Regions from separate parts of the Peribacillus sp. YIM B13477 genome, predicted to be linked through region 3. Evidence: riboswitches for the same ligand, from Rfam matches in the RefSeq annotation. Region 3 holds a riboswitch; each other region holds the start of a gene.
The links. A riboswitch is a leader RNA that binds a small molecule or an ion and turns the genes downstream of it on or off. The one in region 3 is predicted to bind thiamine pyrophosphate.
Positions count from the first base shown of each region.

Region 1 (6,800 bases), on a different contig from region 3:
ACTCATTCAATAACTGTTTTAATGCAGATGCTTTTTCATAAAAAGAGAGGGAGGAATTGTTTTTCTCTCTAAGTTGTACGATCGAGACTCCTCCTGAAACCGATTCTGCAATGATTTTGGTCAATTCTTCTATTGCTATGGACTCTTCCGTAACTAAATACAGGCTTAAATCAATTTGGGACTTCTTCACTTATTTTCACCTCATGCATCCAGATTTCCTTATCCATTCTTGATATGGCATCGATTAATCGCACACGGAAAGTACCTGTTCCTTCATCCTTTTGAAGGGTTGCGGCTGCAAGTTCCCCTGAAATGCTCATTGTCGAGATACCGGCAATTGCTGCAGAATAGAAATCATCGGTGACTCCGGAAAAAGTTCCGATAAGAGCAGTGGACATGCAACCGGTACCTGTAACATTAGTTAAAAGGAGGTCCCCGTTATCGATGATGGACGTATGTTTTCCATCGCTGACCGCATCCTTAGCTCCGCTGACCACGATGATGCAATTCAATTCATTTGCCGCTCGTGCAGCCAGATCTGCATTGCTAATCGCAAGTTCCCCCGAATCCACACCGCGTGTAACGGTATCCCCACCCATCAATGACAGGATTTCACTCGCATTTCCGCGAATGATTTGGAAAGTAACCTTACTTAGGAGTTCTTTGACTTGCTCTGTACGATAGGAGGTGGCACCAACTCCCACCGGGTCCAAAATGACTGGGATGTCCAGGTCATTTGCCGTTTTACCGGCAATCTCCATTGCTTCCAAGGCTTTATCATCGATCGTTCCGAAATTCAGGACCAATGCATCTGCTAATTTGACCATATCCGCCACTTCACTTGGGCTCGATGTCATTACTGGTGAACCTCCGATGGCAAGGGTGGCATTTGCACAGTCATTGACCGTAACAAAGTTGGTGATTTGGTGAACGAGTGGTTTCCTTTCTCTTACCTTCATAAATAAATCGGCTGAAGAAATATTCATAACAAGTCACTCCGTTCTTTTTTTGAATATGAATGAAAATGATGGACAGGTCCATGACCTTTACCGATTGAAAAGCTATTGCGTATCGCTTCGGAAATATAGGTCTTGGCATGTTCGATCGACACTTGCAATGGCAGTCCATTTGCCAGGTTAGATGTAATGGCGGATGATAGGGTACAGCCCGTACCATGAGTGTTTTTTGTATGAATGCGTTCTCCCTTGATCCAGTGGAAGTCAGTCCCATCATAAAAAAGATCATTTGGATTTCCTGCCGCATGGCCGCCTTTAAGTAAAACGGCTTTGGAACCCATTTCTTGTATCGAAATGCATGCCCTGTAGAAATCTTGTTTCGTCCGAATCGGGAAGCCAGTAAGTACTTCCGCTTCTGGTACATTGGGTGTTACAAGATTTGCAAGCGGAAGCAATTCCATTTTTAAGGCAGAGATGGCCTTTTCGTCGAGCAAATGGTGGCCGCTTTTGGAAATCATGACAGGGTCAAGGATAACGATGGCAGGCATGAAGGTTTTAAGGGACGCAGCGACCGTTTCCACGATTTCTTTTGATCCAAGCATGCCTATTTTTACTGCATCGACAGGAATATCTTCAAAGATAGCTGCAATTTGATCCGATATGATAGCTGTTTCAATGGGCTGTACAGAACGGACTTCCATTGTGTTTTGGGCAGTTACGGCTGTGATGGCAGACATTCCAAACACACCATGTGCAGAAAATGTTTTTAAATCCGCTTGTATTCCAGCACCGCCCCCTGAATCAGAGCCTGCGATCGTTAATGCTGTTTTCATAAAAAAACCCCTTCATATAATTATTTTTTAGCAGTATTTTAAGTAATATGAAAGCTAAAATCGCCCCTGCGAATGAACTGAACATAAAAGCCGGTAAAAAACCAAAAAGAGCAGCTTTTTCTCCCAATAGGAGGGTGGCAAGCGGATAACAGGCCAGGGAACCGAGAAATCCGGTCCCGATCACTTCCCCTAAACAGGCGAATTTTAAGCTTTGTGTTTTTCGGTAAAGGATGGCGGCCAAAAGTGCACCAATCATGCTGCCGGGAAAGGCGAAAATTGAACCGGTACCAGTCATGTTTCTAATGATGGAAACTAAAAAAGCTTGTGTCACCGCATATGCAGGCCCCAATAAAACCGCCGTCAGGACATTTGCCAGATGTTGAATAGGAAAGATTTTTGCAAATCCTGCAGGGATGAAAATAAATGAACTGGTCAGCGTCGTTAAAGCCGTGATCATGGCAGTCAATGTCAGTTTCTTGATAGGGTTCATCCTCATGTCAACCACCTACAGAGGCCAATCCTGCTCATTTTGAACCATGTCCCAGAATAAATATTCATATCGGGAAGTAACCAAAAAGTGCTTTTCTAATCTAAGAAGTTCCTTTTCAGGCATGTCTTCGGTCAATTCTTCCAATAAAGCGATCAGCCACTTGTGTGCTTCCCCGAATTCAGGAGATGAATAGGACCTTATCCAATCTGCGTAGCGATTGTTTTCCAGTGCTGCTCCATTTTGTTCTTTTAATAGCAAACCGATTTCATAATAATCCCAAGCGCAGGGCAGGAGACAGGCGATCAAGTCTGCCAAAGTCCCATGCTGAGCTGCATTTAGCATGTAACCTGTATAGGCTAGAGTGGTTGGAGTAGGTTCTGTATTTTCCAATTCCTTGGAGCTGATCCCGAATTCGGAAGCATAATGCCGATGAATATCCATTTCCACTTGAAGGGTTTCATTTAAAATGCTCGCAAATTTTGCCATGGTTTCGATGTTATGGGCTTTGATGACACCTAAAGCAAAGAGCTTGGAATAATCCATGAGATAGACATAGTCCTGCTTCAGGTAATAGGCAAATTTCTTTTCAGGAAGTGTGCCGTTTCCAATTGCCTGGACAAAGGGATGTGAATGGTTCCTTTTCCAAATCTCTTTTGCCCGTGCATGCAGTCTATCACTGAATGTTTCTAATTTTGTATTCTCCATTGTTCATCCTCCTATAGAATGGCTCCCTTTGTTAAATAAAAAACCCCGTTCCTGAATACGGAACGGGGTAGATGGATATAGTCTGTAAAATGGACGATATCATCCACTTCCCTCCGCCGGTATGAGCCGGTTCAGGTTCAAAGGGTCCGGAACTAATTCCATCTCAGTCTTAAAAAAGACTCCCCTAGTGGTGTGAATTGTATGTAATTACTGACATCATATCAGAAAGACAAGAAAATGCAACCCGTATTTGAAAGAGGGATCACTTTATGTCCAGGAAAAAAGGGAGAACCAGGTAATTGACTTTTGAAGATTATTAGGATAGAATCATTTCTACATCATTATATATTGAATTCTTATCCAGAGAGGTGGAGGGACTTGGCCCTATGAAACCTCGGCAGCGGACCCGTTTAGGGAACTGTGCTAAATCCAACAAGCATATGCTTGGAAGATAAGAAGAGCCGTACGGACACTGTCAGCCTCTTCTTAAATTAGAAGGGGCTTTTATTTTTGGGAAATAACGTTTAGTGACATACTAGAAAAGGTATATATAATTTGGTGAAATCAAACAAGTTGATAAAGTTTAGCTAACTAGAAGCAGGCACTAGGACGGAAAGGAGCCATTTACATGGCAGAATTATTTAAGAGGATTGAACAGAGGAAGGCAAAACTCATTGAAGAGCTATTGGCCAATGGAGTATACAAAACCTCTGATGAAAGGCACCTTTATGATGCCCCATTAAAAGTACTTGAAGATGAATATAAGATTGTTATAAATAGACCTAATAACGAGTCACCTTCTGAATGGATGACATAGTAATCGGAATACAATATTTGGATTTTTGGATAAGGGATATGATGTAAGCATTCGCAGTCTACACTAGTGGATGCTTTTTTTGCGTTTATTAGAAAACGACACACATTATACATAATTAAATAACAAAATAGGTGTTTTGTCACATTTGACCTATAAAATAACACATTTAATTTCTGAAAAATAGTTGATTTTAACTAGTGGTTTCATTATGATGAAAGTGTAAAAATATTGAATAAATGGGAGGTGGCTATGATGACTTGCTATAAGGTAACTATAGAAAAAGTAGAAGAGAAGAGACAGGAAATGATAAGGTTGGGAGCGATTTACGGCTTAACAAGTCTGCTGACTGTACAAGCCAGCCAAGAATTGGATACGCTATTGAATGCGTTAGCAAGTAAAAGAGATTCTGAATATTTTTCCCTTCAAGAAGCATATAGGTATTTTTAAATTAGCAATCCGACCTGTATTAATCTAAAAAAGCTACTGCTCAAGGCAATAGCTCTAAAGAATTATATATTAAATATCGACACGTTTACCTAGAATGATCAAATCCCGCTCAATGCCATCCATCTCGGCAACTTGAGGTAAATGTGCCCATTCTTCAAATCCGAATTTGGAAAAAAGCTTAAGGCTTGGTGTATTATGGGCGAAAATGAAACCCAATAAAGTCTTAACACCTAATTTTGGACTCAATTCAATTGCCTTTCGAATCGAAATTTGTCCAATTCCTTTTCCCCGGAAATAATCATCAATGTAAATGCTGATTTCGGCAGTGGAATTATATGCCGGTCGGCCATAAAAGGATTGAAAGCTCATCCATCCAGCGGTTTTCCCTTCTATAGTAATGATATATAGCGGTCTACTTTCTGAATGATGTTCCTCAAACCATTTAACCCTCGATTGGACGGATACAGGTTCCGTATCTGCCGTTACCATCCTTGAAGCAATTGTCGAATTATATATTTCAACAATTCTGGGTAGATCAGATAGTTCTGCCTCTCTAAACTCTATGTGTTCTTCCATGATATAAACTCCTAACTATCATTTATTCAATCTCCAGAATGAAGGGTGATCCCGTTTTTGGTTTTAGGGACGTTGAATGAAACCCAATCCATTGAAAGTTTTATATTATCATACACTCTTTATTCTTTATCTGACAATTCTTTTTTATGTTAGTACTGCAGATTTTTTGGGTATGAAAAAGATTAAATACTTCTAGTAAAGACAAGAGGAGAACTAAATGAAAAAATTGGCAGGTATATTAATTATCGTACTGGTTATATGTTTTGCTGCATATGAATTTCAGGCCTCGGAGTCGGAAGATGTGCAAAGGGTCATGGCTTTTGGAGATTCATTAACCTATGGAAAAGGGGATAAGGACGGGGAAGGATATATAGAAGGCCTTGAAGATGAATTGAATAATCCGCAATCGGAGCAAAAAGTGAGTTTTTGGAATTACGGTATTAAAGGCCAGGAAACGGATGGGGTGATGAAACAGCTAGATGATTACCGCATTAAAACGAAACTTGATGAAGCCGATACTTTCATTGTTTTTATTGGAACGAATGACTTGATCAATAGTAATGGCGGGAACTTGGAGAAAATAAGTGACCGAAAAATCAATGAGGGTAAACGGGAATATATCAACCATCTGAAAAAGATTACATCAACACTGATAGAGGCAAACGATAAAGCGGATATTCTGGTAGTAGGACTATATAACCCAAATAAAGACAATCAAAAACTTGAAAAGCACATTCGCGATTATAACGAGTCAATAAAGGGATTAGCCGATAAAGGTGAAAGGATGTTATTCATTCCTACAAATGATCTTTTTGAAGATGAAAAGAAAACAAAGTATTTCAGTGATAAATTACATCCGAATGAAAAAGGGTATCAGCTCATTGCGAATCGGGTTTTGGAAAGTTATGATTTCAAATGAAACCAAACATGCACAGAAAGGCCTTCTGTGCATATTTGCCTGCTAAGTTGCTAGGTATTTGATATCGCTTAGCTGAGGGAACTGTAAGTCATGGAGCTGCTTGTATCGGCCGTTGTTTTGCATTAACTGGTCATGTGTTCCTTTTTCAAGAACCTGCCCTTTTTCCAGAACGATGATTTGATCGGCGTCATGAATGGTCGATAAACGATGTGCAATGACTATTGAAGTCCGTTTTTTCATTAAACGTGACAAGGCTTGCTGGATCAAATGTTCAGATTCTGTATCCAAGGCCGCCGTTGCTTCATCGAGAATGATGATTTGCGGATTTTTCAAAAGTGCCCTGGCAATGGCAAGGCGCTGTTTTTGTCCGCCTGAAAGCTTGACTCCGCGCTCTCCGATCTGAGAATCATAACCATCAGGAAAGGCACTGATAAAGTCATGCGCATTTGCCGCTTTGGCGGATTCGATGATTTCATCATCGGTAGCATTAAGTTTGCCATACACGATGTTATCACGGATGGAACCATTGAATAGAATGATATCCTGAGAAACAATTCCCATTTGTCCCCGTAATGATTTCAGTGACACAACTTTGATATTATGTCCATCCATTTTAATCGTTCCATTTTGCGGATCATAAAATCGGATCAGTAGGCTCGTGATGGTCGATTTTCCTGCGCCGGAGGAGCCGACCAAAGCGGTTACTTGACCAGCTTTCATAGTCAGGTTTAGATTGCCGAGAACAGGAACAGTCTCATCATAAGCAAAATCAACACTTTTAAACTCAATTTTCTTTTTTATGGCAGGGAGTTCAATGGCATTTCCCTTGTCACTTATTTCAGGTTGGGTTTCCAATATTTCAGTTATCCGCTCAAAGGCGGCGGCTGATTGCTGGACAATGCTGATTACCCGGCTAAAATTGCGAACGGGACTCTGCAGTAACCTCAAATAGGCGAGAAAGGCCACGATTAATCCTATTGTGAATTCACCCTCCATCACTTGCCAAGCACCGAACACAATGACTGCTACAAGACCGATATTGTTCAATAAATCAATA
Region 1 covers NZ_JBHZPD010000002.1:359,965-366,764, reverse strand. Annotated here, with positions in the region: gene thiE (thiamine phosphate synthase) at 1-190, opposite strand, end outside; gene thiM (hydroxyethylthiazole kinase) at 171-986, opposite strand; gene thiD (bifunctional hydroxymethylpyrimidine kinase/phosphomethylpyrimidine kinase) at 983-1,789, opposite strand; gene thiW (energy coupling factor transporter S component ThiW) at 1,758-2,279, opposite strand; gene tenA (thiaminase II) at 2,295-2,984, opposite strand; TPP riboswitch at 3,076-3,180, opposite strand; SAM riboswitch class I at 3,338-3,442, shown strand; gene ACFX4H_RS08470 (Fur-regulated basic protein FbpA) at 3,613-3,801, shown strand; gene ACFX4H_RS08465 (aspartyl-phosphate phosphatase Spo0E family protein) at 4,051-4,248, shown strand; gene ACFX4H_RS08460 (GNAT family N-acetyltransferase) at 4,318-4,824, opposite strand; gene ACFX4H_RS08455 (DUF459 domain-containing protein) at 5,042-5,743, shown strand; gene ACFX4H_RS08450 (ABC transporter ATP-binding protein) at 5,786-6,800, opposite strand, start outside.
Region 1: it holds a riboswitch for thiamine pyrophosphate, as region 3 does, so the genes downstream of both, tenA (thiaminase II) here and ACFX4H_RS23590 (ABC transporter substrate-binding protein) in region 3, are expected to answer to the same signal.

Region 2 (6,800 bases), on a different contig from region 3:
ATGCATTACGGAGAGGTTTTTGGAACATGGGCATTTCTAACAACTACAAAAGGTTTGATTGCCTGTCATCAAACCATGCTTAATCATACTGGCGACAAAGACCTGCATAAATTGCTTGTTGAAGTGATCGATCAAGGGAAACAGGAACATGACCAACTTGAATCATTATTAAAAGAAAATAACGTAGGACTGCCTCCCTCACCACCTGAAAGGCCTAAAGCTAATTTGGAGGATATTCCCGTCGGGGCACGTCTTCAAGATCCTGAAATCTCCGCTTCAGTATCAATCGATATTAATGCAGGATTAGTTGCTTGCAGCCAAATGATGGGTCAATGCATCCGCGAAGATATTGCACAGATGTTTGCGCAATTCCATACCAACAAAGCTGCATTGGGTGCTGACTTCCTAAGATTGAATAAGGAAAAAGGATGGCTTGTCCCTCCTCCCCTTCATATCAATAAAACAAGTATGTAAATAGTAATGATAGATCCCCTTAATCATGTTTTGTAATCTAATCAACATGATTAAGGGATTCATTCCATAATGACGATTAAGGAATCATTACCATTGAAGACTTTCGATCAAGTGGCACTTTGTACATTGTTGACTATAATCATTTTTCACAAATTCATGGTTGCAATTCTCCCGAAAAATGTTCAGCTCCCTTTTTAGCTGCTCCAATTGAGTTTCCAACTGTTTCATTTCAACTTTTATCTGGATTACCCGATTCATCGAATTCTCCCTCTCGTCGGAATCATTGATAGATTTTTCCATCCGTTTTCCTAAATTCATTCGCTTTTTCTTTAAGCCCTTCATCGATTACCGACTCAAAGCCCAGACCCTTTTCCTTCGCCAAATCACGGATGTCCTGAGAGATTCTCATACTGCAGAATTTCGGTCCGCACATTGAACAGAAATGGGCTGTTTTGGCACCTTCTGCCGGAAGAGTTTCATCGTGATATTCAACCGCCCTTTCAGGATCAAGGGAAAGATTGAACTGATCTCTCCAACGAAATTCGAATCTAGCCTTCGAAAGGGCATCATCCCGTTTTCTTGCCTGCGGATGGCCTTTTGCAAGATCAGCTGCGTGTGCTGCAATTTTATAAGTAATGACCCCTACCCGGACATCCTCTTTATTCGGAAGTCCCAAATGCTCTTTCGGTGTCACATAGCAAAGCATGGCCGTTCCAAACCATCCAATCATGGCAGCACCAATCGCAGAAGTGATATGGTCGTATCCAGGAGCTATGTCCGTCGTCAATGGTCCCAGGGTATAGAATGGTGCTTCTTGACAGACTTCCAGCTGTTTATCCATATTTTCTTTAATCAAATGCATCGGTACGTGACCGGGTCCCTCCACCATGACTTGAACATCGTGCTTCCAAGCAATCTTCGTCAATTCCCCAAGTGTATCCAATTCCGCAAATTGTGCCTCATCGTTTGCATCTGCAATGGATCCCGGACGGAGACCGTCACCTAATGAGAAAGAAACATCATACGTCTTCATGATTTCACAAATCTCTTCAAAGTGTGTATAGAGAAAGCTTTCTTGGTGGTGGGCCAAGCACCATTGTGCCATGATGGAGCCTCCCCGGGAAACAATACCCGTAACTCGCTTTGCTGTCATGGGGATGTATCGCAAAAGCACACCAGCGTGTATGGTGAAGTAATCGACACCTTGCTCAGCCTGCTCGATTAATGTATCCCGGAATACTTCCCAATTTAAATCTTCCGCGACCCCATTCACTTTTTCCAATGCTTGATATATCGGAACCGTCCCAACCGGCACAGGTGAATTCCTGATAATCCATTCCCGCGTCGTGTGAATATTCTTTCCTGTGGAAAGATCCATTATGTTGTCTGCACCCCATCGTGTAGCCCAAGTCATTTTCTCCACTTCAGCTTCGATCGATGAACTGACAGCTGAGTTTCCAATATTCGCATTTATCTTCACGTGAAAATTACGTCCGATGATCATGGGCTCACTTTCAGGATGGTTAATATTTGCCGGAATGATTGCCCGCCCGCTAGCTACCTCTTCCCTTACAAACTCAGGAGCTACATTTTCCCTGATCGAAATGAACTCCATTTCTGGAGTAATGATCCCTTTGCGGGCATAATGGAGCTGGGTTACGTTTTTCCCTTTCACCGCACGCAATGGTTTTCTTTTCAATCCCGGAAAAACTTCGGCATTGGATTGTGACTCCACTTTTCTATATCCGTTATCTTCCGGCTTTATTTCACGCCCTTCATACTCTTCAACATCTTCCCGTTCCAGAACCCAGCTGCGTCTAATCGGGGCAAGGCCTTTATGAATATCAATCGGATATTCTGAATCCGTATAGAAGCCGCTTGTATCATATACACGTAAAGGCGGGTTCTCCTCTTCGCCGAATGCCCCTGTCGTCGGACTTAGCTCAATTTCACGCATAGGTACTTTAATATCGGGTCTAGATCCCTCAACATACACTTTTTTACTCCCGGCAAAACTGGACATAATTGAAACGTTCATGTCATTTACTGAATTACTCTTCATGATTTCATTTCTCCTTTTTAAGTTCATTTAAAAAGGACAAAATCCAATCCATTTCGCACGAAAAAGCCAGGTCTCATATTTAAGACCCGGCTAACGTTAGTATGACTACAGAAATGACCAATTGAAAGGTCATCGTTTAGTAGATTTCTAACTTCCCCACGCTGGTATGAACCAGATCAGGTCCTGAGGGTTAAGAAGCTTAAGCGCTTCTCTCTCAGCCCAACTTTTATTGGACACCCCTAGTCTGAATAATTTAATTGATTACAGGGTAACTATATCTCACCCTTTTCATTCTGTAAATAATTTAAAAGACCTAGTATTTTCTCTGCAATCATCTAAAAATTTGTTATTTGGAGGAGGACCGCCAATTAATTCCCCAGGCTCTCAAGGATAGGGAAAAGCTCTTCTAAATGCGTGATTTCGTAGGTTGGAATCACTTCATTCCGTTCCTTATCATGGCGATTTATCCAAACCGACTTTATGCCTACCCGTGATGCTCCAAGGATATCGGTCATTAAATTATCGCCAACCATCAATACTTCATCCTTATCAAGCTCCATGATTTCCAAAGCGTGCTCAAAAATGGAGGCATCCGGTTTACCTCGTCCAAATGCGCCTGAAATCACGATTTGGTCGAAATAAGGAACCAGTTCAGGCGTTATTTCAAGTTTGGTATTTTGCAGCTCAGGAGATCCGTTCGTAAGCAATAGCAATTTGTACTTCCCTTTTAATTCATCCAGAACACGGAATGTTTCTTCATAGATAAATGGCTTTTTGCGTCTTTCGGCCGGGAAACGTTCTGCCAGTTCAAGCCCAAATTCCGGGTCATCGATCCCTAATGCCTTCAAGCCCCTCGTCCACGCTTCTTTCCGATAAGCCGGTACAATCCCGGCCATCTTCCGGAATTCATCATGATCATCCTGAAAATTCCCCCATAGTCCCTCAAATGGGTTGATTCCGATCATTTGAGTGAATGCATATGTATCGTAAGAAGAATAAAGATCACGCGCTTCCTTCCGCACCGCTTCTTCAAACTCGTCGACATTCAGACCATATTTCTCCTTGGCAACTTCGCATGTGGCCACAAAAGCCTCTTTTACACTTTTCTGATCCCATAGTAATGTATCATCTAAATCAAAAAAAACTGCCTTCAGCAAAATGTCCACCCCTCTTTCCCCAATATTGAATTCGTAAAAATTACACTATTACAATAATAAACCACAACCAATAAAAAAAGAATAACTATTCGGAAAATGCATGCCTCTTTCTTCACAAAATGGCTTATCTTTTCCGGTGGGGAACCATATATTCATTTCCCTTTTCCGCTTTCAAATACATACAATTTTCCATTACCGGCAATCTTGAACTTTGGACCGGTGAACCCCCGTCGGATCAGCTCTTTCCTCATATATACCATGAGGGCGGCATGACTCACGATCAGAACATTCCTTTCCCCTTTTGCAAAGACTTCATCCAATACTTTATTGATTCTTTGCTCAGCAAACTTAATTTCCGCCCTTGTCTGCTTGTTGATCACCGAGCAGCAGCGAATCCAGATGGCCCAAAGGATGAACGGCAGCTTAATCCTTCCTCTCAGAGGGGGAGAAGGTATTTCCCGCAGCTCCTCCATCCGATGAACCGTGCCTGGAAAGATGTGTTCCGCTGTCTTGACGGCTCTCGACATATCACTGCAATAACATTCCTGCCATTCCTCTACGCCAAATAAAGTCGTTCCATAAATAATATCCGCTGCATCATAGTCCACAAACCATTGCTTCATATCATCCGCCGTCACAGATTTCCCAGTAGGAAATTCATGTGCCACCTTAAAATGCCGTACCAAACCAATTTTCATATATTCTCCTTTTTATCTTTTAAAATATTCGTTTCTATTTCTTATAAAAGCCCTTAACAATATATTAACCTATGTAAAGCAATATAATAAATGCAAGTTGAAACCATTAAAAACCTACTGAGCGCCCCTTGTGTATGGTTAAAGGTTCTCACGGATTGTGTCACTGCAAGAATTTGATTATCATAAGGAAAAATATTATGGCCATATGTAAAAAAGAGAAAGCATATCGCCTTCTCCTTTCGTTTAATCTATGAATTGGAGTTCTGTTATCGTACATCTTTTCCTGAATTTATATTTCCCGCTCAAATCACTGAATTGATAATCATTTAGGGATTTTCCCAGTTGTTCCTTTAGTTTATCCGCCGTGATGGATTCCTCAACTGTCTCTTTCCAATTTTCATTTCCCATTATCTCTTCGAACGGAATGGTAGTCAGGACTTCATCATATATCTGGATGCTTTGATCGATGCCGAAGCTGCCATAGATACTGCCATTTTCATCGGCAAAGATATGCTCCGATTCCAATTCTTCCACCAATACTTCCAGATATCCCTTTGCCTTAACAGGCTTGATGGCAATCTCCGCTTCTGCCTTTACAGGTCCCAATCTCTTATCGATGATCTCTATCGTCAATTTAACGTGAACGGGCGGATAACCAAACCCTTCACAAAGTTCTGCTGCCGAGTTATATACCATCTGAAACATCCTCCTTTTGTCATTATCATTATATAATATAATTACTCCATTCCCTTACCAAAAACCCTTATTCAAGATCACTTGGCAACGTGTCTTTTTAAAACATCAACTCACTTTTCCCCTTATCATAATAATAGATTTTGAATGTTTCATCCGCTTATTTTTGTACTTCTGATCATCTACAAATCTTCAATTCTTCCATGGGATTCTACTGTCTTTAGAAGCGCTATGGAAACATATATCAATCATTCAATATTTTAATATATTGAAAAATAGTTTGATTTCAACAAAGAGTAAAGTTATACTCATCCTGAAAATGATTATCAATTTCATTTATTGAAAAGTAAAGGATGAACTAACGAATGTTACATACTCTCTCGCTAAAGGAATTTAAAAATCGTTCAAATGTTTTTCTGTTAATGTGTTTATTCATCCTGGTGATTCTTGGATTGGTGGTGTCCATGTTTTTGGCTGTAACATTTGGGGCAAAAGAGGTTACCTTCAATACCGTGTGGTCAGCGGTTTTTAATTATAACCCCACACTGACACAGCAACAGATTATCCACGAACTACGGCTCCCACGGGTTATTGGCGCAGCATTAGTCGGAGCAGCTTTTGCAGTTGCAGGTGCATTAATGCAAGGAGTAACCCACAATCCCTTAGCTGATGCAGGAATACTTGGAATTAACGCAGGGTCAATGTTTGTGGTAGCCCTTAGTTTTGCTTTCTTTCCAAACATTCCATATTCTCTTTTGATGCTTTTTTCATTTATTGGAGCTGTATTGAGTACATTATGCATTTTTGTTATTGGATCATCTGTGCCAGGAGGATTAACACCCATTCGATTAACAATCTCAGGTGCAGTGATAGCAGCTCTCTTACATTCACTTAGTTCAGGAGTGGCTATTTATTATGATTTGAGTCAAGATTTAGCATTTTGGTATGCGGGAGGTGTTGCGGGGATAAAGTGGAATCATTTGAAAGTATTAGTTCCTATCATTCTTATCGCTATTTTTTGGGCAATATCGTTAGGGCGGTCTGTGTCACTTATTTCCATGGGCAACGATATTTCCACCAATCTTGGTGTGAATACGAATCGTATCAGAATACTCGGAATGATAATAGCGGTTATTCTGGCAGGAGTTTCTGTTTCGGCCGTTGGTTCAATAGGTTTTGTTGGACTTGTAATCCCACATATTTCACGAAAATTGGTTGGAGGATATTATCAGCTCATCATCCCAATGTCAGCATTACTGGGTTCGATACTGTTAATACTGGCTGATCTGGGAGCACGTACGTTGAACCCACCTAGAGAGCTGGCTATTGGTATAATGGTAGCCCTTGTCGGTGTTCCTTTTTTTCTCTATATTGCTCGTAAAGTAGGGAGGAACTTATAGGTGAAATACCTTATGAATGCAGACAACAAGAGGGCATATACAGTTACCATGGTATTTATTTTAATGAGTATAGTTGCAGTACTGATAAGCTTGAATACCGGTACATTGCGGATTTCACCTTTAAAAGTAATCCAAACGCTTTTTGGTTACGGTGATTTTAAAAGTTCTACTGTACTGTTTGATTACCGTATGCCGCGAATCTTGATTACCATGTTGGCGGGAGTTGGATTAGGAATTTCTGGTGCAATCTTACAAGGTTTATCACGTAACCCTTTGGCAGATCCAGGAATTTTAGGCTTACATGCAGGTGCGTCCT
Region 2 covers NZ_JBHZPD010000002.1:982,583-989,382, forward strand. Annotated here, with positions in the region: gene ACFX4H_RS11455 (DUF3231 family protein) at 1-474, shown strand, start outside; gene ACFX4H_RS11460 (hypothetical protein) at 562-732, opposite strand; gene thiC (phosphomethylpyrimidine synthase ThiC) at 755-2,536, opposite strand; TPP riboswitch at 2,673-2,787, opposite strand; gene ACFX4H_RS11470 (HAD family hydrolase) at 2,905-3,693, opposite strand; gene ACFX4H_RS11475 (histidine phosphatase family protein) at 3,846-4,391, opposite strand; gene ACFX4H_RS11480 (hypothetical protein) at 4,635-5,087, opposite strand; gene ACFX4H_RS11485 (FecCD family ABC transporter permease) at 5,507-6,484, shown strand; gene ACFX4H_RS11490 (FecCD family ABC transporter permease) at 6,497-6,800, shown strand, end outside.
Region 2: it holds a riboswitch for thiamine pyrophosphate, as region 3 does, so the genes downstream of both, thiC (phosphomethylpyrimidine synthase ThiC) here and ACFX4H_RS23590 (ABC transporter substrate-binding protein) in region 3, are expected to answer to the same signal.

Region 3 (6,800 bases):
TTTACTTGATGAACAGGTCGGAAATGCAATTCTTTACAGACGGGAGCACAAGCTTGCTGTTGGTGGGCGGCGGGATTGCCACGGCATTACCTCTTTTATATTTTGCAAAAGGGGCCGAGAAGATCCCGTTATCGATGCTTGGCATTTTTCAGTATATCGCTCCGACCTTATCTTTATTGATCGGGGTATTCGTCTATCATGAAAGTTTCACCAAAGCACATCTTTTAGCCTTTTTGTTCATATGGTCAGCTTTGGCTGTTTATACACTATCCATAACGAAATGGGGGCAGGCAAGTGCCCGCAGGTTCAAAGGCAAAGGGAATATTGGTGCGTGAAAAGAAAAAAATGCTTGGGGAGATTTCTGCCCAAGCATTTTTTATGTCGATATTCAATAAAACGGATTTATGGCATAGGCGAAATGCCAGGGTCATGAAAGGTATATCTTCGAACCTATTTCAGAAACAATACAATTGGAAAGGCTGGCAGGACTGTTATCGGGCATGGCACGGGGGTTATTTAGTTGGAATTGTCTATAGAAGGAACTATCCAGGAAAATGATATGCGTTGTCAGGAATGCTGATATGGTGGCGAATGGCTTTCTATTGCTATTTAATTCATCGATGATTCCCTGTGCAGTGGTAATCCCGATCCCGTGGCCATAAAAGAGGTTTCTCCCTAATAATATGGCATTTTCACCTTGCCATTCAGGGGTTGCCAAGTCGTGATCAGGGTTTTTGAAGTAAACGCAATCACCTGGTGAATAATCTCTTCCCTGGTGAACGATGAGAGCCATATTCCTTGGAGGGCGCCAGTCATATAAAAATAGGTCTGAAAAAAGATAGTCGAAATTCCTGGGTCCGATTAAATCCAAAATCGCCTTTAAAAAAGTGACGACTATTGCTGTCCCGCATTCGAAGGCATAAAGCCCTCCATTCATGAAAATGTCAACGAGCGCAGCATGAGGGAGAATCCCTGGCTGAAGGGTAAAGGTGCCATCCTTTGAAAGGTGCCAATAACGTTGATTGGATTGAGACTCCTCGAGTGTGGAAAATTCCGGACCGCTTTTATCCAACGCAATAGCTGCCTCTATGACTCGGTTCCTCAGCTGTATCTCGAAATTAAAATCCCCAAAGTTCCGGTATTCAAAAACGTTAGAATCTTCCGCCAAGCATTGAAGAGTTTCAAGCGATTTGGCAGAGGCTGTGCCTGGTTGGATTTGACTGACATCTAACCATTTGTGATTAATCTTTATCATGACATATCCACCTTTTGCTTATGAAATTAAGGGTTTAATAAAACCAGTAAACAAAAATGTCTACACGTAATGCTCATTATATGAATGCTTGCAAAGAAATGACTATTTGGAACGTGTCCGCCACCGTTGCAGCCAAGAATGAGCGGAATGGAAAGAGACGGAATCATTATACTTTCAATGATTTTCGTTCCAAAAGATGTTTTGCAAGACATCCTGAAGTGCCAGGAATACCTTTCCAATTAGAGAGTAGAAGCAAATTAGTATTCCTTTTTCCCTATGAATTGATATAATGAGAGAGAAAAGTTCATATGTGCGAGAAATGTAGGGGGGCCAGTACTGCTGGCTGAGATTGCATCCATTAGATGCTGACTCTTTGAACCTGATCTGGGTGATGCCAGCGGAGGGAACATATTATGACTGATTTTCTGTTTTGTATGTTAACGTCCGAATTCATCTTCGGGCGTTTTTTGCTGTTTTATCCAGTATTTGAATAGCCCTGGAGCCCCATCATGGTTCCGGCATATGAATCTTATAAGATGTGTAGGAGGATAATGACTTGAATAAATTCTTACCACTGTTAACTTCGTTCTTCCTTTTAGCTGGATGCGGAGCAGGCGGAACTAATGAAAAAGAAGAAGTATCTAAAAATGAAGAATTAAAGAAGGTATCGGTCGTGCTCGATTGGACACCGAATACAAACCATACAGGATTGTATGTAGCCAAGGAAAAAGGTTATTTTAAAGAACAAGGTCTTGATGTGGAAATTATCATGCCAGGTGAAGCTGGAGCTGATAAGCTTGTCGCTTCAGGGAAATCTGAATTTGGCGTGAGCTATCAAGAGGGGATAACGCAGGCCCGCGTACAGGGTGTGCCGATTGTTTCGGTAGCTGCCGTCATCCAGCATAATACTTCGGGATTCGCTTCCCCTGAGGCTAAGGACATTACGACTCCGAAGGATTTTGAAGGGAAAACGTATGGTGGCTGGGGATCTCCGGTTGAAAAGGCCATTATTGATTCACTCATGAAAAAGGAAAATGCGGATGTAAATGAAGTGGACATAGTCAATACAGGAGACATGGATTTTTTCACTTCGGTTAAAAGGGATATAGATTTTGCCTGGATTTATTATGGTTGGACAGGCATTGAGGCTGAGTTGCGAAATGAAAAGCTTAATATGGTGTACTTAACCGAATACTCTGATAAGCTTGATTACTATACGCCTGTTTTGACTACAAATGAAAAGATGATAAAAGAAGATCCCGAGACTGTTAAAGCATTCGTTCATGCAGCTTCGAAAGGGTACCAGTTTGCGATTAAGAATCCTGATGATGCAGCAGATATGTTAATTGAGTCTGCACCGGATCTTGATCCAAAACTAGTGAAGAAAAGCCAGGAGTGGCTTGCAGCCAAGTATCAGGATGATGCTCCGCGATGGGGTGAACAAAAGCTTGAAATTTGGAAGAATTACAGTGAGTGGATGACTGAAAATAAGCTTCTTGAAGGTGATTTCGATCCTGAAAAGGCATTTACCAATGAATTTTTACCAAAATAGGAGGAAATACAATGGCCAATTCATTAATTAGTATACAAATTATTCCTAAAGGGGAAAATGTCATCCCTATGGTCGATGAAGCAATCAAGATCATTGAAGAATCAGGTGTCAAGTATGAGGTTCACCCGCTTGAAACGACAATGGAGGGGGAGCTTTCCGAGCTTTTTGCCGTGATAGAAAAAATGAATGTAAGAATGATTGAAATAGGATCGCCGAATGTCATTTCCCAAGTGAAAATATTATATCAGCCAAGCGGGATTACGATGGATACGTTAACGGAGAAATATCGGGCATGATCGGAAGGGGAATTTGGAAGAAGGGGGCTCCCTTCTTTCTTTTATTATTGTTGCTGATTGTATGGGAGTCAGTGACAGTCTTATTGAAAGTTGAAGAATGGCTGCTTCCCGCTCCATCGGCCATTTTCATTGAAGGAATTGAGTCGTCCCGCAATCTTTACGGACACCTTATATCCACAACCGAGCTTGCGTTGTCGGGATTTTTTATTGGAAGCTGTATCGGCTTATTGATCGCGGCCATCCTACACCTATTTCCAGGTGTGAAGGACGCGGTTTATCCTCTGCTCATACTATCACAAAATATACCTATCATTGTTTTGGCGCCGCTTTTGGTGATCTGGTTTGGCTTCGGCATGCTGCCTAAGTTAATCGTGATTTCACTTGTATGTTTTTTTCCGGTTGCGGTCGCATCATTGGACGGTTTTCGCCAGACACCATACGAGCTTAAGCATTATTTCAAGATGATGGGAGCGGGGAAAAACCAGTTATTTTGGAAGCTGGAACTTCCTCACTCGATCCCGTTCATTTTCTCCGGCCTGAAAATTTCGGCTACCTATAGTGTAATGGGTGCGGTTATTTCGGAATGGCTTGGGGCAAAATCGGGGATTGGTGTTTATATGACTCTCGCTTCTTCAGCGTTCAGGACAGATCGGGTGTTTGTAGCCATTTTCATCATTATGGGAATGAGCCTGATTTTTTTTGGAATCATCACTTTCCTGGAGAAATACTTGGTTTCTTGGAAGAGAAAGGAGGGCGAAAAGGGTGAAGCTGGAAATTAAAGACGTCTCCTATTCTTTCGATGGTAAGCAGAATATATTGGAGAATATGAATTTCCATGTGAATGATGGGGAATTTGTTACGATCCTTGGACCATCGGGAAGCGGTAAAAGTACATTGTTCCACTTGATCGGCGGAATTTTGAAGCCTGATCATGGCATCATTTCATTGGATGGTAAAAAGATAAATGGCTTAAAGGGTCATATTAGCTATATGCCTCAGCAGCCTTCCCTTTTACCATGGAGAACGGTATTGGAAAATGTTTTGCTTGGAAGTGAACTTGCTGGGACCAGAGATAAAGAAAAGGCAAATAACCTTTTGATGAAAGCTGGTTTAGAAGAATACGATAAAGCATATCCCCATGAATTATCTGGAGGCATGAAGCAAAGGGCCGCATTCATTCGGAGTATCTTAAGTCCTCAGGACTTGATGTGCCTGGACGAACCCTTTTCTGCCTTGGATGAACTGACAAGATTGCAAATGCAGCAATGGCTGTTGTCGGTTTGGGAAGAAAATCGGAGGTCGGTGCTTTTTGTCACTCACAGCATAGATGAAGCGGTTTTCCTATCAGATAGAATTTATGTGTTATCAGCAAAACCGGCTGCTGTCATCAAAGAAGTGAAAGTTCCATTTTCCAGGCCAAGAAGAGAAGAACAGCTTCTTAGTGATGAATTTATTCATTTGAAGAGAGAATTATATGCAGCACTCAAGCCAACTTTCACTACTTAAGTAAGGAGGCGATACCATTTGAGAATCATCGACAGCCATATCCATTTGGATAAGTATGATATTGTTAAGCGGAGGCAGATCCTGAAAGACATGGAAAAGGTTCAGCTTGAATCCTTGCTGACTGTTTCCATGAATTTGGCTTCTTCGATTAACAATTATCAGCTCTCACTTAAAGATTCACGAATTAAGCCTGCCTTTGGTTTTCATCCAGAGCAGCCCCTCCCCAGTGATGAAGAAGTGAATGAATTATTGAGCTGGATGCGGGAACATCGTCACAATATGGTTGCGATAGGCGAAGTTGGGCTGCCCTATTACTTAAGGCAGGAAAACCCCAATATTGATAACTCAGCATATATAGTGATACTGGAGAGGTTCCTGGCCTTAGCTAAAGAGATTGAAAAGCCGGTTATCCTTCATGCCGTCCATGACGATGCACCTATCGTTTGCGACCTTTTGGATAAGCATCAAATCACAAGGGCACACTTTCATTGGTTTAAAGGCGATATCCGGACAGTTGAAAGAATGGCCAAAAAGGGCTACCGCATTTCGATTACACCTGATGTATGTTATGAGAGGGAAATACAGGAATTAGTTTCGGCCTATCCACTTAAGCTGATGATGATAGAAACGGATGGACCATGGCCGTTTGAAGGGGTTTTCAATGGGGAATGGACCCATCCCGGCATGATGCATGAAAGTGTGCGTCAAATTGCTTCGATTAAAGGATTGCCGATTGAGGATGTCTATGAAGCCCTTTATCAAAATACGAAAGATTTTTATCATATATAAAGGTACCGGTTATCATATCCGGTACCTTTTTTCGTTTGGCTCTTTTCGTAAAGATTGTTGTTTTTAAAACGAAACTATTTAAGGTTGATTGGAGCGGAAGTGCGAGACTCCTGCGGGAGCAGCGGGACAGGTGAGACCCCACAGGCGTTTACGCCGAGGAGGCTCACCGCCCGCCCCGCGGAAAGCGAGCATCTGGAGTGGAAATCAACCACAACTCACTACCTGGTAAATAGCAACAAATTATGTGAAAACAGCCTTTCGTTTAAAGAAAGGTCCTTTTAACCTTTTCCCAAAAGGAATTGTCTTTTAGCTTAACGGTCTTGATGACCTTACCGCTTAACCGGACCTTTACCTTTTCGACATGATTGATGCTTAACGCTTCATTGTCCATTCCGACGATCGGATAGCTTGGTCCGTTTTGTTCAAGGTGGACGGTCAACGTCTTAGCACCGCTTAAAATGAATGAGGAGCCTAGGGTCCGATAGGTATTATTATTGACGGAAGCAAGCTCGCTCACTTGGAAGCAAGGGAGAAGGGGATCGACAACGGCCCCATTGACCGATTTATTATAGGCGGTGCTTCCGGTCGGAGTCGCAATGATGATCCCGTCCCCGCGAAAAGTTTCAAAATGGAGTTGATCAATGAAAATATCCATGATGAACGTTTTGGTGATCGAAGAGCGGATACTGAGTTCATTAAGGGCATAGAAGGAGGGCTGATCGTCCAATTGGATAGAGATGGTTGGATATTTACGCACCTCGATTTGCTCCCTTGTCATGGCATCAATCATTTTATCACTGTCTTCCAAGTGGAAATCGCAATACATATTCAAGTTACCTGTCGTGGAAATTCCCGCATATAAACAGTCATCCCTGAACCCGGTTTTACGTGCTGCCTGCAGGAATGTGCCGTCATCACCGATGCTTACGATGATGTTCGCTTTTGTGAAATCCTGGATGACTTCATACGAATGTTGCTTCGCCAAGTCTGATAAGTATTCAACCTTGCTGAGCATCTCTTCATTCGGTGCATGGAAAAAATAAATATTCCTTCGATTGTTCATCATGTTCCCCCCTAGTATGTATGGTAATGAAAGGGCTTTCTATATCCTGGTGACGATAAATGCAATTTGTGCAAAGTGGACCAATTCATTTCCAATTTGAGGATTCTTTGCTACAATTTTATATGTCTTAGTTTATCATGGAATGAAACATTTTTGTTATTAGTTCGTATGGTAAGAAGGATACATATATTTAAGGGGGAAAACAGATGAATGGAAAGCGTTGGGCTGCACTTGGAATCGCAGCCGTTTTATTTTTTGTTTCTATTGCTGTAGGGGCGGCCACTACTCTATTTACAGCGGATACGGAAAATATCATTGATGAATTATTTGCTTCCGAAA
Region 3 covers NZ_JBHZPD010000011.1:88,374-95,173, reverse strand. Annotated here, with positions in the region: gene rarD (EamA family transporter RarD) at 1-335, shown strand, start outside; gene ACFX4H_RS23595 (protein-glutamine gamma-glutamyltransferase) at 428-1,255, opposite strand; TPP riboswitch at 1,569-1,678, shown strand; gene ACFX4H_RS23590 (ABC transporter substrate-binding protein) at 1,812-2,807, shown strand; gene ACFX4H_RS23585 (thiamine-binding protein) at 2,819-3,103, shown strand; gene ACFX4H_RS23580 (ABC transporter permease) at 3,100-3,882, shown strand; gene ACFX4H_RS23575 (ABC transporter ATP-binding protein) at 3,872-4,609, shown strand; gene ACFX4H_RS23570 (TatD family hydrolase) at 4,628-5,398, shown strand; gene ACFX4H_RS23565 (NAD kinase) at 5,661-6,461, opposite strand; gene sppA (signal peptide peptidase SppA) at 6,668-6,800, shown strand, end outside.